3 regions of the Sporosarcina pasteurii genome follow, and region 3 is predicted to be linked to each of the others. Evidence: a T-box and tRNA genes for the amino acid it is inferred to sense, from the RefSeq annotation. Region 3 holds a T-box; the other regions hold tRNA genes.
The links. A T-box is a leader RNA that pairs with one kind of tRNA and senses whether it is charged. The one in region 3 lies ahead of ileS (isoleucine--tRNA ligase), so its partner is inferred to be a tRNA-Ile.

Region 1 (4,938 bases), 550 kb from region 3:
ATTGCGAGACCAGCAACGTCCTACTCTTGCAGGGGCTAACCCCAACTACCATCGGCGCTGAAGAGCTTAACTTCCGTGTTCGGTATGGGAACGGGTGTGACCTCTTCGCTATCGCCACTGGACTCTATTAACACGACAACTCTAATTATATCAAATCCTGCTAGGAATGCAAGCCTTTTTTGTAAATTAATTAGTTTTGTTCGTTCAAAACTGGATAAACGTGACATTTGATGACACAAACTCGTAACATTTAAAAGGATAAGTCCTCAATCGATTAGTATCCGTCAGCTGCACATGTCGCCATGCTTCCACCTCGGACCTATCAACCTCATCATCTTTGAGGGATTTTACTTACTTGCGTAATGGGAAATCTCATCTTGAGGGGGGCTTCATGCTTAGATGCTTTCAGCATTTATCCCGTCCATACGTAGCTACCCAGCTATGCCTTTGGCAAGACAACTGGTACACCAGCGGTATGTCCATCCCGGTCCTCTCGTACTAAGGACAGCTCCTCTCAAATTTCCTGCGCCCGCGACGGATAGGGACCGAACTGTCTCACGACGTTCTGAACCCAGCTCGCGTACCGCTTTAATGGGCGAACAGCCCAACCCTTGGGACCGACTACAGCCCCAGGATGCGATGAGCCGACATCGAGGTGCCAAACCTCCCCGTCGATGTGAACTCTTGGGAGAGATAAGCCTGTTATCCCCGGGGTAGCTTTTATCCGTTGAGCGATGGCCCTTCCATGCGGAACCACCGGATCACTAAGCCCGTCTTTCGACCCTGCTCGACTTGTAGGTCTCGCAGTCAAGCTCCCTTATGCCTTTGCACTCTACGAATGATGTCCAACCATTCTGAGGGAACCTTTGGGCGCCTCCGTTACTCTTTAGGAGGCGACCGCCCCAGTCAAACTGCCCGCCTGACACTGTCTCCTACCCCGCTAAGGGGCATGGGTTAGAATTCCAATACAGTCAGGGTAGTATCCCACCGATGCCTCCACCGAAGCTGGCGCTCCGGTTTCAAAGGCTCCTACCTATCCTGTACAGACTGCATCAGAATTCAATATCAGGTTGCAGTAAAGCTCCACGGGGTCTTTCCGTCCTGTCGCGGGTAACCTGCATCTTCACAGGTACTATAATTTCACCGAGTCTCTCGTTGAGACAGTGCCCAGATCGTTACGCCTTTCGTGCGGGTCGGAACTTACCCGACAAGGAATTTCGCTACCTTAGGACCGTTATAGTTACGGCCGCCGTTTACTGGGGCTTCGGTTCAAAGCTTCGCTTGCGCTAACCTCTCCCCTTAACCTTCCAGCACCGGGCAGGCGTCAGCCCCTATACGTCACCTTACGGTTTTGCAGAGACCTGTGTTTTTGCTAAACAGTCGCCTGGGCCTATTCACTGCGGCTCTCTCGGGCTTTAACACCCTATCAGAGCACCCCTTCTCCCGAAGTTACGGGGTCATTTTGCCGAGTTCCTTAACGAGAGTTCTCTCGATCACCTTAGGATTCTCTCCTCGCCTACCTGTGTCGGTTTGCGGTACGGGCACCTCCCGCCTCGTTAGAGGCTTTTCTTGGCAGCGTGAAATCAGGGACTCCGGGGAAAATTCCCCTTGCTATCACAGCTCAATGTTATAGAAACGGGATTTGCCTCGTTTCACACCTTACTGCTTAGACGCACATTACCAACCGTGCGCTCACCCTATCCTACTGCGTCCCCCCATTACTCAAACGGCGGGGAGGTGGTACAGGAATATCAACCTGTTGTCCATCGTCTACGCCTTTCGGCCTCGACTTAGGTCCCGACTAACCCTGAGCGGACGAGCCTTCCTCAGGAAACCTTAGGCATTCGGTGGAAGGGATTCTCACCCTTCTTTCGCTACTCATACCGGCATTCTCACTTCTAGGCGCTCCACTAGTCCTTACAGTCTAGCTTCGACGCCCCTAGAACGCTCTCCTACCACTGACACCAAAGGTGTCAATCCACAGTTTCGGTGATTCGTTTAGCCCCGGTACATTTTCGGCGCAGCGCCACTCGACCAGTGAGCTATTACGCACTCTTTAAATGGTGGCTGCTTCTAAGCCAACATCCTGGTTGTCTGGGCAACGCCACATCCTTTTCCACTTAACGAATACTTGGGGACCTTAACTGGTGGTCTGGGTTGTTTCCCTCTCGACTACGAATCTTATCACCCGCAGTCTGACTCCCAAACAAAAATCATCGGCATTCGGAGTTTGTCTGAATTCGGTAACCCGGGATGGGCCCCTAGTCCAAACAGTGCTCTACCTCCGAGATTCTAACGTTTGAGGCTAGCCCTAAAGCTATTTCGGAGAGAACCAGCTATCTCCAGGTTCGATTGGAATTTCACCGCTACCCACACCTCATCCCCGCATTTTTCAACATACGTGGGTTCGGGCCTCCAGTAAGTGTTACCTTACCTTCACCCTGGACATGGGTAGATCACCTGGTTTCGGGTCTACGACTACATACTAAAACGCCCTATTCAGACTCGCTTTCGCTGCGGCTCCGCATTCTCTGCTTAACCTTGCATGTAATCAGTAACTCGCCGGTTCATTCTACAAAAGGCACGCCATCACTCAGCTTATTTCCGAAGAAACAGCATCGAGCTCTGACTACTTGTAGGCACACGGTTTCAGGATCTATTTCACTCCCCTTCCGGGGTGCTTTTCACCTTTCCCTCACGGTACTGGTTCACTATCGGTCACTAGGAAGTATTTAGCCTTGGGAGATGGTCCTCCCGGATTCCAACGGAATTTCACGTGTTCCGTCGTACTCAGGATCCACTCTGGAGAGAATACACTTTTGATTACGGGGCTATTACCCGCTATGGCAGACCTTTCCAGGTCGCTTCATCTAATGCATTCCTTTGTAACTCCGTATAGAGTGTCCTACAACCCCAGGAAGCAAGCTTCCTGGTTTGGGCTGTTCCCGTTTCGCTCGCCGCTACTCAGGGAATCGATTTTCTTTCTCTTCCTCCGGGTACTTAGATGTTTCAGTTCTCCGGGTGTGCCTCATATACGCTATGTATTCACGTATATGTACTGTTCCATTACGAACAGTGGGTTTCCCCATTCGGAAATCTCTGGATCAAAGCTTACTTACAGCTCCCCAGAGCATATCGGTGTTAGTGCCGTCCTTCATAGGCTCCTAGTGCCAAGGCATCCGCCGTGCGCCCTTTCTAACTTAACCTTAAAAATCCAATGCTGTATAGCGATATACAACAATTGAATCATACATTACTACATTTGTGTTTATTTCAATGTCGTTTTATCCAGTTTTCAAAGAACAAGTTATATGGTGGAGCCTAGCGGGATCGAACCGCTGACCTCCTGCGTGCAAGGCAGGCGCTCTCCCAGCTGAGCTAAGGCCCCATATCACTTTCGAAAATGGTGGGCCTAAGTGGACTCGAACCACCGACCTCACGCTTATCAGGCGTGCGCTCTAACCAGCTGAGCTATAGGCCCTTCCGAAAATTATATGAAGTATTTATTAAATTTCGAAACACTTAGTTTCCACTTTTTTATAAACCTTCAAAACTGAACGCAAAACGTCAAGTTGAAGAGAACTTTCTCTTCATTCCGTTAAATATCCTTAGAAAGGAGGTGATCCAGCCGCACCTTCCGATACGGCTACCTTGTTACGACTTCACCCCAATCATCTGTCCCACCTTCGGCGGCTGGCTCCCAAAAGGGTTACCCCACCGACTTCGGGTGTTACAAACTCTCGTGGTGTGACGGGCGGTGTGTACAAGACCCGGGAACGTATTCACCGTGGCATGCTGATCCACGATTACTAGCGATTCCTGCTTCATGCAGGCGAGTTGCAGCCTGCAATCCGAACTGGGAACGGTTTTATGGGATTAGCTCCCCCTCGCGGGTTGGCAACCCTCTGTACCGTCCATTGTAGCACGTGTGTAGCCCAGGTCATAAGGGGCATGATGATTTGACGTCATCCCCACCTTCCTCCGGTTTGTCACCGGCAGTCACCTTAGAGTGCCCAACTGAATGCTGGCAACTAAGGTCAAGGGTTGCGCTCGTTACGGGACTTAACCCAACATCTCACGACACGAGCTGACGACAACCATGCACCACCTGTCACCGCTGTCCCCGAAGGGAAAGGTATATCTCTATACCGGTCGGCGGGATGTCAAGACCTGGTAAGGTTCTTCGCGTAGCTTCGAATTAAACCACATGCTCCACCGCTTGTGCGGGTCCCCGTCAATTCCTTTGAGTTTCAGCCTTGCGGCCGTACTCCCCAGGCGGAGTGCTTAATGCGTTTGCTCCAGCACTAAGGGGCGGAAACCCCCTAACACTTAGCACTCATCGTTTACGGCATGGACTACCAGGGTATCTAATCCTGTTTGCTCCCCATGCTTTCGCGCCTCAGCGTCAGTTACAGACCAGAAAGCCGCCTTCGCCACTGGTGTTCCTCCACATCTCTACGCATTTCACCGCTACACGTGGAATTCCGCTTTCCTCTTCTGTACTCAAGCCTTCCAGTTTCCAATGACCTTCCACGGTTAAGCCGTGGGCTTTCACATCAGACTTAAAAGGCCGCCTGCGCGCGCTTTACGCCCAATAATTCCGGACAACGCTTGCCACCTACGTATTACCGCGGCTGCTGGCACGTAGTTAGCCGTAGCTTTCTAATGAGGTACCGTCAAGGTACAGGCAGTTACTCCTGTACTTGTTCTTCCCTCACAACAGAGCTTTACGATCCGAAAACCTTCTTCGCTCACGCGGCGTTGCTCCATCAGACTTTCGTCCATTGTGGAAGATTCCCTACTGCTGCCTCCCGTAGGAGTCTGGGCCGTGTCTCAGTCCCAGTGTGGCCGATCACCCTCTCAGGTCGGCTACGCATCGTCGCCTTGGTAAGCCGTTACCTCACCAACTAGCTAATGCGCCGCGGGCCCATCCTGCAG
Region 2 (4,938 bases), 1.2 Mb from region 3:
CCTACGGGAGGCAGCAGTAGGGAATCTTCCACAATGGACGAAAGTCTGATGGAGCAACGCCGCGTGAGCGAAGAAGGTTTTCGGATCGTAAAGCTCTGTTGTGAGGGAAGAACAAGTACAGGAGTAACTGCCTGTACCTTGACGGTACCTCATTAGAAAGCCACGGCTAACTACGTGCCAGCAGCCGCGGTAATACGTAGGTGGCAAGCGTTGTCCGGAATTATTGGGCGTAAAGCGCGCGCAGGCGGCCTTTTAAGTCTGATGTGAAAGCCCACGGCTTAACCGTGGAAGGTCATTGGAAACTGGAAGGCTTGAGTACAGAAGAGGAAAGCGGAATTCCACGTGTAGCGGTGAAATGCGTAGAGATGTGGAGGAACACCAGTGGCGAAGGCGGCTTTCTGGTCTGTAACTGACGCTGAGGCGCGAAAGCATGGGGAGCAAACAGGATTAGATACCCTGGTAGTCCATGCCGTAAACGATGAGTGCTAAGTGTTAGGGGGTTTCCGCCCCTTAGTGCTGGAGCAAACGCATTAAGCACTCCGCCTGGGGAGTACGGCCGCAAGGCTGAAACTCAAAGGAATTGACGGGGACCCGCACAAGCGGTGGAGCATGTGGTTTAATTCGAAGCTACGCGAAGAACCTTACCAGGTCTTGACATCCCGCTGACCGGTATAGAGATATACCTTTCCCTTCGGGGACAGCGGTGACAGGTGGTGCATGGTTGTCGTCAGCTCGTGTCGTGAGATGTTGGGTTAAGTCCCGTAACGAGCGCAACCCTTGACCTTAGTTGCCAGCATTCAGTTGGGCACTCTAAGGTGACTGCCGGTGACAAACCGGAGGAAGGTGGGGATGACGTCAAATCATCATGCCCCTTATGACCTGGGCTACACACGTGCTACAATGGACGGTACAGAGGGTTGCCAACCCGCGAGGGGGAGCTAATCCCATAAAACCGTTCCCAGTTCGGATTGCAGGCTGCAACTCGCCTGCATGAAGCAGGAATCGCTAGTAATCGTGGATCAGCATGCCACGGTGAATACGTTCCCGGGTCTTGTACACACCGCCCGTCACACCACGAGAGTTTGTAACACCCGAAGTCGGTGGGGTAACCCTTTTGGGAGCCAGCCGCCGAAGGTGGGACAGATGATTGGGGTGAAGTCGTAACAAGGTAGCCGTATCGGAAGGTGCGGCTGGATCACCTCCTTTCTAAGGATATTTAACGGAATGAAGAGAAAGTTCTCTTCAACTTGACGTTTTGCGTTCAGTTTTGAAGGTTTATAAGGATAGCTAATTCAATTAGTAACTTCATAACTTTCCCGAAAGGGGCCTATAGCTCAGCTGGTTAGAGCGCACGCCTGATAAGCGTGAGGTCGGTGGTTCGAGTCCACTTAGGCCCACCATTTTAAAACACTTTCGGGGGCCTTAGCTCAGCTGGGAGAGCGCCTGCCTTGCACGCAGGAGGTCAGCGGTTCGATCCCGCTAGGCTCCACCAAACACTCTAATAAAGAGTTTTTTTGTTCTTTGAAAACTGGATAAAACGACATTGAAATAAACACAAATGTAGTAATGTATAAATCAATTGTTGTATATCGCTATACAACGTTGGTTTTAAGGTTAAGTTAGAAAGGGCGCACGGCGGATGCCTTGGCACTAGGAGCCTATGAAGGACGGCACTAACACCGATATGCTCTGGGGAGCTGTAAGTAAGCTTTGATCCAGAGATTTCCGAATGGGGAAACCCACTGTTCGTAATGGAACAGTACATATACGTGAATACATAGCGTATATGAGGCACACCCGGAGAACTGAAACATCTAAGTACCCGGAGGAAGAGAAAGAAAATCGATTCCCTGAGTAGCGGCGAGCGAAACGGGAACAGCCCAAACCAGGAAGCTTGCTTCCTGGGGTTGTAGGACACTCTATACGGAGTTACAAAGGAATGCATTAGATGAAGCGACCTGGAAAGGTCTGCCATAGTGGGTAATAGCCCCGTAATCAAAAGTGTATTCTCTCCAGAGTGGATCCTGAGTACGACGGAACACGTGAAATTCCGTTGGAATCCGGGAGGACCATCTCCCAAGGCTAAATACTTCCTAGTGACCGATAGTGAACCAGTACCGTGAGGGAAAGGTGAAAAGCACCCCGGAAGGGGAGTGAAATAGATCCTGAAACCGTGTGCCTACAAGTAGTCAGAGCTCGATGCTGTTTCTTCGGAAACAAGCTGAGTGATGGCGTGCCTTTTGTAGAATGAACCGGCGAGTTACTGATTACATGCAAGGTTAAGCAGAGAATGCGGAGCCGCAGCGAAAGCGAGTCTGAATAGGGCGTTTTAGTATGTAGTCGTAGACCCGAAACCAGGTGATCTACCCATGTCCAGGGTGAAGGTAAGGTAACACTTACTGGAGGCCCGAACCCACGTATGTTGAAAAATGCGGGGATGAGGTGTGGGTAGCGGTGAAATTCCAATCGAACCTGGAGATAGCTGGTTCTCTCCGAAATAGCTTTAGGGCTAGCCTCAAACGTTAGAATCTCGGAGGTAGAGCACTGTTTGGACTAGGGGCCCATCCCGGGTTACCGAATTCAGACAAACTCCGAATGCCGATGATTTTTGTTTGGGAGTCAGACTGCGGGTGATAAGATTCGTAGTCGAGAGGGAAACAACCCAGACCACCAGTTAAGGTCCCCAAGTATTCGTTAAGTGGAAAAGGATGTGGCGTTGCCCAGACAACCAGGATGTTGGCTTAGAAGCAGCCACCATTTAAAGAGTGCGTAATAGCTCACTGGTCGAGTGGCGCTGCGCCGAAAATGTACCGGGGCTAAACGAATCACCGAAACTGTGGATTGACACCTTTGGTGTCAGTGGTAGGAGAGCGTTCTAGGGGCGTCGAAGCTAGACTGTAAGGACTAGTGGAGCGCCTAGAAGTGAGAATGCCGGTATGAGTAGCGAAAGAAGGGTGAGAATCCCTTCCACCGAATGCCTAAGGTTTCCTGAGGAAGGCTCGTCCGCTCAGGGTTAGTCGGGACCTAAGTCGAGGCCGAAAGGCGTAGACGATGGACAACAGGTTGATATTCCTGTACCACCTCCCCGCCGTTTGAGTAATGGGGGGACGCAGTAGGATAGGGTGAGCGCACGGTTGGTAATGTGCGTCTAAGCAGTAAGGTGTGAAACGAGGCAAATCCCGTTTCTATAACATTGAGCTGTGATAGCAAGGGGAATTTTCCCCGGAGTCCCTGATTTCACGCTGCCAAGAAAAGCCTCTAACGAGGCGGGAGGTGCCCGTACCGCAAACCGACACAGGTAGGCGAGGAGAGAATCCTAAGGTGATCGAGAGAACTCTCGTTAAGGAACTCGGCAAAATGACCCCGTAACTTCGGGAGAAGGGGTGCTCTGATAGGGTGTTAAAGCCCGAGAGAGCCGCAGTGAATAGGCCCAGGCGACTGTTTAGCAAAAACACAGGTCTCTGCAAAACCGTAAGGTGACGTATAGGGGCTGACGCCTGCCCGGTGCTGGAAGGTTAAGGGGAGAGGTTAGCGCAAGCGAAGCTTTGAACCGAAGCCCCAGTAAACGGCGGCCGTAACTATAACGGTCCTAAGGTAGCGAAATTCCTTGTCGGGTAAGCTCCGACCCGCACGAAAGGCGTAACGATCTGGGCACTGTCTCAACGAGAGACTCGGTGAAATTATAGTACCTGTGAAGATGCAGGTTACCCGCGACAGGACGGAAAGACCCCGTGGAGCTTTACTGCAACCTGATATTGAATTCTGATGCAGTCTGTACAGGATAGGTAGGAGCCTTTGAAACCGGAGCGCCAGCTTCGGTGGAGGCATCGGTGGGATACTACCCTGACTGTATTGGAATTCTAACCCATGCCCCTTAGCGGGGTAGGAGACAGTGTCAGGCGGGCAGTTTGACTGGGGCGGTCGCCTCCTAAAGAGTAACGGAGGCGCCCAAAGGTTCCCTCAGAATGGTTGGACATCATTCGTAGAGTGCAAAGGCATAAGGGAGCTTGACTGCGAGACCTACAAGTCGAGCAGGGTCGAAAGACGGGCTTAGTGATCCGGTGGTTCCGCATGGAAGGGCCATCGCTCAACGGATAAAAGCTACCCCGGGGATAACAGGCTTATCTCTCCCAAGAGTTCACATCGACGGGGAGGTTTGGCACCTCGATGTCGGCTCATCGCATCCTGGGGCTGTAGTCGGTCCCAAGGGTTGGGCTGTTCGCCCATTAAAGCGGTACGCGAGCTGGGTTCAGAACGTCGTGAGACAGTTCGGTCCCTATCCGTCGCGGGCGCAGGAAATTTGAGAGGAGCTGTCCTTAGTACGAGAGGACCGGGATGGACATACCGCTGGTGTACCAGTTGTCTTGCCAAAGGCATAGCTGGGTAGCTACGTATGGACGGGATAAATGCTGAAAGCATCTAAGCATGAAGCCCCCCTCAAGATGAGATTTCCCATTACGCAAGTAAGTAAAATCCCTCAAAGATGATGAGGTTGATAGGTCCGAGGTGGAAGCATGGCGACATGTGCAGCTGACGGATACTAATCGATTGAGGACTTATCCTTAAATACATTGCAGTTTGTTGTATTCAATGTTTTGTTTATCCAGTTTTGAGTGAACAAGCTCAATAGTTTGGTGGCGATAGCGAAGAGGTCACACCCGTTCCCATACCGAACACGGAAGTTAAGCTCTTCAGCGCCGATGGTAGTTGGGGTTAGCCCCTGCAAGAGTAGGACGTTGCCAAGCACTAAAAGAGTCATTACCTTATGGTAGTGGCTCTTTTTGTTGTTCCATGAATTCAAGTGCTATATTTACATTTCCCTCAATTTATAACTTAACTAGGCGTGTCTTGATTATCAATAGTTAACGAAATTCAGCTTTAAACAAAGTAAAAAGTGCTTAACGCCCATAGATGTTTATTTATTAACGATACAATCTT
Region 3 (4,938 bases):
AAGATTCAATTGACGCAAACCATTGCGCCGTTGCACGATAAATAACTGGCTTTTTCGTACGCCAATCATGTGGATAGGAGTGTGTGACAAATGCTAATTTTTCTAATGCATTTGCCTCTTCAAGTGCTTCACCGACTGCTTTGTTTGCATCTTCGTAAAATAGACCCGCGAATCCTGGCGCTTCTTCAGTCATAACCCCTTTACCATTCACTGGGCAAAGTGCATCAATGCCATACTCTTTAGAGACGTAAAAGTCTTCTTCACCATGTCCAGGTGCAGTATGAACGCAACCCGTTCCTGCATCCATTGTGACATGATCACCAAGCATAATGAGGGAGTCACGGTCATATAAAGGATGCTTTGCAACAATACGATCTAGTTCCGCACCTTTAACTACTTTTTCTACCGTGTAATCTTCCCAGTCAACTTCATTTGCAACAAACGACAGTAAATCTTCAGCAATTAGAAATTTCTTTTCTCCAGCTTTGACAACGATGTAGTTATACTCCGGATGAACAGTAATTCCTAAGTTAGCTGGAATCGTCCAAGGCGTTGTCGTCCAAATTAAGAAATGTACATCTTCAGCAATAACACCGCGCCCATCTTTAATCGGGAAACTGACATAGATCGATGGTGAACGTTTATCTTTATATTCAATTTCTGCTTCAGCTAATGCAGATTCACTTGATGGCGACCAGTATACTGGCTTCAATCCTTTATAAATATAGCCTTTTTTCGCCATTTCTCCGAACACTTGAATTTGACGTGCTTCGTACTCAGGTGTCAGTGTAATGTACGGATTCTCCCAGTCTCCTCGAACACCCAGACGTTTAAACTGCGTGCGTTGGCTATCGATTTGCTCATATGTATACTCTTCACACATACGACGGAACTCTGCTGTAGAATGTTCTTGACGTTTCACACCTGTATTCACAAGCGCTTGCTCAATCGGCAGTCCATGCGTATCCCATCCTGGAACGTATGGAGCATGATAGCCAGTCATTGACTTATGACGGACAATCATATCTTTCAACACCTTATTTAACGCGTGCCCCATATGAAGGTCACCATTCGCATATGGCGGTCCATCATGCAATACAAAAAATGGTCTCCCTTTTGTTCTTTCTTGGACTTTCGTGTAAATATCCATTTCATCCCATTTCGCCTGCATTTCTGGTTCCCTGTTCGGTAAATTACCGCGCATTGGAAACTTCGTCTTTGGCATTAATAACGTATCTTTATAATCCATTCAAAAATCCTCCTTAAAATAATTGGACGTAATCGCATCATACGTTGATGATCCTATTTCAAAATAACGAATAAGTTCTATCGCTTTAATAGCTTGCTTGAGAGAAAAAATCTTATTAAAGATAATTTTCCACAAAAAAATCCCCATCCCTAAAAAGGGACGAGGAATTAGACTCGCGTTACCACCCTACTTGCAGCAAAAAAACATTTTGCTACCGCTTAAGTCGCCATAACGGAGGCTAACCGGGAATACGTACTCCATTCCGTAATCCAGCTCAAGAGTGATTTTCATTTCCTGATGTTTAACTAGGCTCTCACTATCCCTAACTCGCTTTGTAATAAAACAGGAAAATACTGTCTCTGTCCATGCTATTATAAATCGATTCAAATTTATCTTGTATTATATGCTTATCATTATAATTGTGAAACTAAAATGAGTCAAGTTTAAGAATTCTTTATCATTATAGGCGAAGTCTATAAAATTTAAACCTCTTCTCCTGCAAGTTCTTGAACTTGTTCTACATCAATCTCATATTCAAGTAAATTATCCCAATCGTCTGCATTCACTAATTCCAGTTGCGCTTCAATTAACATTTTAAAACGATTGCGGAACACTTTAGATTGCTTTTTCAAATCTTCAATTTCCAACGAAATTTTTCGTGCACGTGACAAAGCTTCATTAACAATACGGTCAGCATTTTTTTCCGCTTCTTTAATAATCAATTTTGATTCTTTCATCGAATTCCTACGAACATCCTCCGCAGCTTCCTGGGCTGTAAGAATTGATTTTTGTAACGTTTCTTCTATCGTATTAAAATGCGTAATTTGCACCTGCGTTTGTTTTAGTTCGCTTTTAAGTGTTTTATTTTCTTCAATGAGGTTTTCATAATCCTTCATTACTTGCTCTAAAAACTCATTGACCTCATCTTCGTCATATCCACGCCATTTACTACTAAATTCTTTATTATGTATATCAAGTGGTGATAAAGCCATCTAAAATACCTCCTCTTACATTGTACTTCTCATTATACATATAAACGTTGTCGATTACAGCTGTTTTCTGTATTTTCACATACAATAAACCGTAAAATCATTCTAATTTCCCAGTAATCAGACGAATTTTGTCTTTTCTAGTTCTCCCTTCAATCGATATGATTTTAAATCGACCAAATCCACGGATAGATAAGACGTCTTCCTCAAATAATTCCATTGCTACATCGCTTTGAGACACCCAATTCACGCGTACTTTATCACTACGGACTAATGAAACCGCTTTTTGTCTAGACATATTTGTAATGGCAGCGATGACAGCATCTAAACGCATCGAACTGACCACTTGTAGCGACTCTATCCACGTATCTGCAGAAACTAATATATCGGAGTCATCCGCAATTTGCGTGACAGAGATTTTTGCTTTGCCAATCGAAGTAAAATTCGCAACGATATAATCCTTTAACTCGGCCGTCACTGCAAATTGAACTTCTTCATCACGAAATTGAATGTCCCCAAACTTCCCACGGTCAATGCCGAGCGACATGAGCGATCCAAGTACATCTTTGTGTGCTAACGTTATAAATTTAGAAGCATAATTAATCTTAAAAACAGTTACGCGATAATCTTCTTTGGTCGGTTCATAGTAATTCGGGTAAATGAGCACCCTCATTCTTTCAGCATTCGAAAATGCACCATGCGCCGAAACAAGTAAATCGCTTCCACTGGCTAAAGACTGTACTATATAACGCTCTCTAGGGTTGAGATAATCAGTTAGTTTAGGCACATATAAGTTTTCAACTTCCCTAATCCAACCAATCACAGTTTCTATAAACGGTTGTTCGTCTTTTCTAAAATGTTGAAGTATCGACTCCATGCTCATTCTCCTTACGAAAATTCATGCAATCATAAACAAAAATATCTGCAGACAAAGTTTCAATAACCTTGTCTACAGACTAGAACAGTCAATTTATATTTTACAGTAATGCATTAATCATCATTTGAAATACGTTAGACACTCCGGCGGATATGAAGCGTAACGCAAATATCGCGATGATTGGCGATAAATCAATCATACCGAGTGGTGGAATAAACCTTCTGAAAAATGATAAATAAGGTTCAGCTAATGTACCGATAAATCGACCAAATGCATTTTCTCGCATGGATGGGACCCAGGACATTAAAATATAAATAATTAAAATAAAACTATAAATGGAGATTGCATTTTTTATAAATCCATGCAATAACAGTAAAATGTCGATCATTGTAAAACATACACCTCATTCAGTTTCTATTGTTCAAAATAATCGGATATAGCACCAGCAACTTCTACGTTTTCCGGTACACAGAGAAAGATATCTGTTCCGATTCGCTGAATGTCTCCACCAAGTGCATAAACCGTGCCGCTTAGAAAATCTATAATTCGTACCCCTTGATCGCGCTCGATACGTTGTAAATTTACCACGACTGCTCTTTTGTTTTTCAAATGCTCTGAAATGTCTTGTGCTTCTGCATACACACGTGGCTCAGCCAGGACAACTTTGGAAGATTTCTGAGCACTTTGCAAGCTAACGATTCGCGGAGATGTTTGTTCATCTCTTACTGGATCAGGCTTACGATTTTTTGTCCTCTTAGGTCTCTGTTGTTCGGTCATCATCGGGCGGCGTACTTCACTTTTAGACTGTTGTTGTGGCTGTTGTTTAGCTTCCTTTAGTTCCTCTTCTTCCTCATCAAGATAAAACCAGTTTTGGAATTTGTTTTTTAAACTCATCAGTCTCCCTCGCTTTCCTCTCCGACTAGTGCTGTTCCAATTCTTACGTATGTTGCTCCCTCTTCAATTGCAATCATATAATCATTTGACATCCCCATAGACAGTTCAGTGCAAGGAGCATGTGCTAAATTTAAAGTTTGAATTTGATTACGCAGTTCTCTCATTTTCTTGAAGATCGCTCGAATTTCTTCTTCGTCTTCAGTATTCGGCGCCATTGTCATAAGTCCAACTACTCGTATTTTATCGTATTCCGCCAATTCTTCTATAAAGCTTGTCAACTCATCAGGCGTCAAGCCAGATTTTGATTCTTCACCGGAAACGTTTACTTGTATGAAGCAATCTACTTGTTCTGTGGCACGCTTTTGAATTTCTTTAGCGATACTCATTCTACTTAATGAGTGGATGTGGCTAACCTTATCAATAATATCTCGGACCCTTCTACTTTGAAGGTTCCCAATAAAATGCCAGTTCACATTATCTGAAACTTGTTCTAGTTTTTGTGTTAAACCATCTGGACGATTTTCTCCAAGATGCTTAAATCCTGAATCAATTACTTGTTTTGCTCGTGTCGAAGAAACACCTTTCGTAACAGCGACAACATGAACATCGGAACGATTTCGCCCAACTTTGTCACAAGAAGTTTGAATGTTTTTTTCGATTTGTTGTATACGTTGTTGAAGTTTGTTCATTCTAATCACTACTTTTCATATATCATTCCTTTTATTGTAGCAATGAAAAACATACTAATCAATATAAATCATTCTTTTTGCTCTTTCTTTCCTACTAAAACGATATCTTTTCCAATTACTGTAATATCTGAAACCCGAACTTTTTTCACGTCATTTTTCTTTGAATCAAAAAATAAAGCCCTTTCACCGCCGCCGATATGAAATGTTTCTATTTTTCCATTTTTGACGTCGATTGTTGCA

Region 1: it has a tRNA-Ile gene. The T-box ahead of ileS (isoleucine--tRNA ligase) is inferred to sense a tRNA for this amino acid. The anticodon was not compared.
Region 2: it has a tRNA-Ile gene. The T-box ahead of ileS (isoleucine--tRNA ligase) is inferred to sense a tRNA for this amino acid. The anticodon was not compared.

The regions. Positions count from the first base shown of each region.
Region 1 is NZ_CP160452.1:2,718,187-2,723,124, forward strand. Features, by position in the region: rRNA gene rrf (5S ribosomal RNA) at 8-122, opposite strand; rRNA gene AB1H92_RS13130 (23S ribosomal RNA) at 255-3,206, opposite strand; tRNA gene AB1H92_RS13135 (tRNA-Ala) at 3,313-3,388, opposite strand; tRNA gene AB1H92_RS13140 (tRNA-Ile) at 3,405-3,481, opposite strand; rRNA gene AB1H92_RS13145 (16S ribosomal RNA) at 3,613-4,938, opposite strand, start outside.
Region 2 is NZ_CP160452.1:116,342-121,279, forward strand. Features, by position in the region: rRNA gene AB1H92_RS00575 (16S ribosomal RNA) at 1-1,206, shown strand, start outside; tRNA gene AB1H92_RS00580 (tRNA-Ile) at 1,324-1,400, shown strand; tRNA gene AB1H92_RS00585 (tRNA-Ala) at 1,417-1,492, shown strand; rRNA gene AB1H92_RS00590 (23S ribosomal RNA) at 1,613-4,564, shown strand; rRNA gene rrf (5S ribosomal RNA) at 4,631-4,745, shown strand.
Region 3 is NZ_CP160452.1:2,168,373-2,173,310, forward strand. Features, by position in the region: gene ileS (isoleucine--tRNA ligase) at 1-1,249, opposite strand, end outside; T-box leader at 1,402-1,624, opposite strand; gene AB1H92_RS10220 (DivIVA domain-containing protein) at 1,732-2,241, opposite strand; gene AB1H92_RS10225 (RNA-binding protein) at 2,339-3,115, opposite strand; gene AB1H92_RS10230 (YggT family protein) at 3,216-3,503, opposite strand; gene AB1H92_RS10235 (cell division protein SepF) at 3,530-4,009, opposite strand; gene AB1H92_RS10240 (YggS family pyridoxal phosphate-dependent enzyme) at 4,009-4,698, opposite strand; gene AB1H92_RS10245 (PRC-barrel domain-containing protein) at 4,767-4,938, opposite strand, start outside.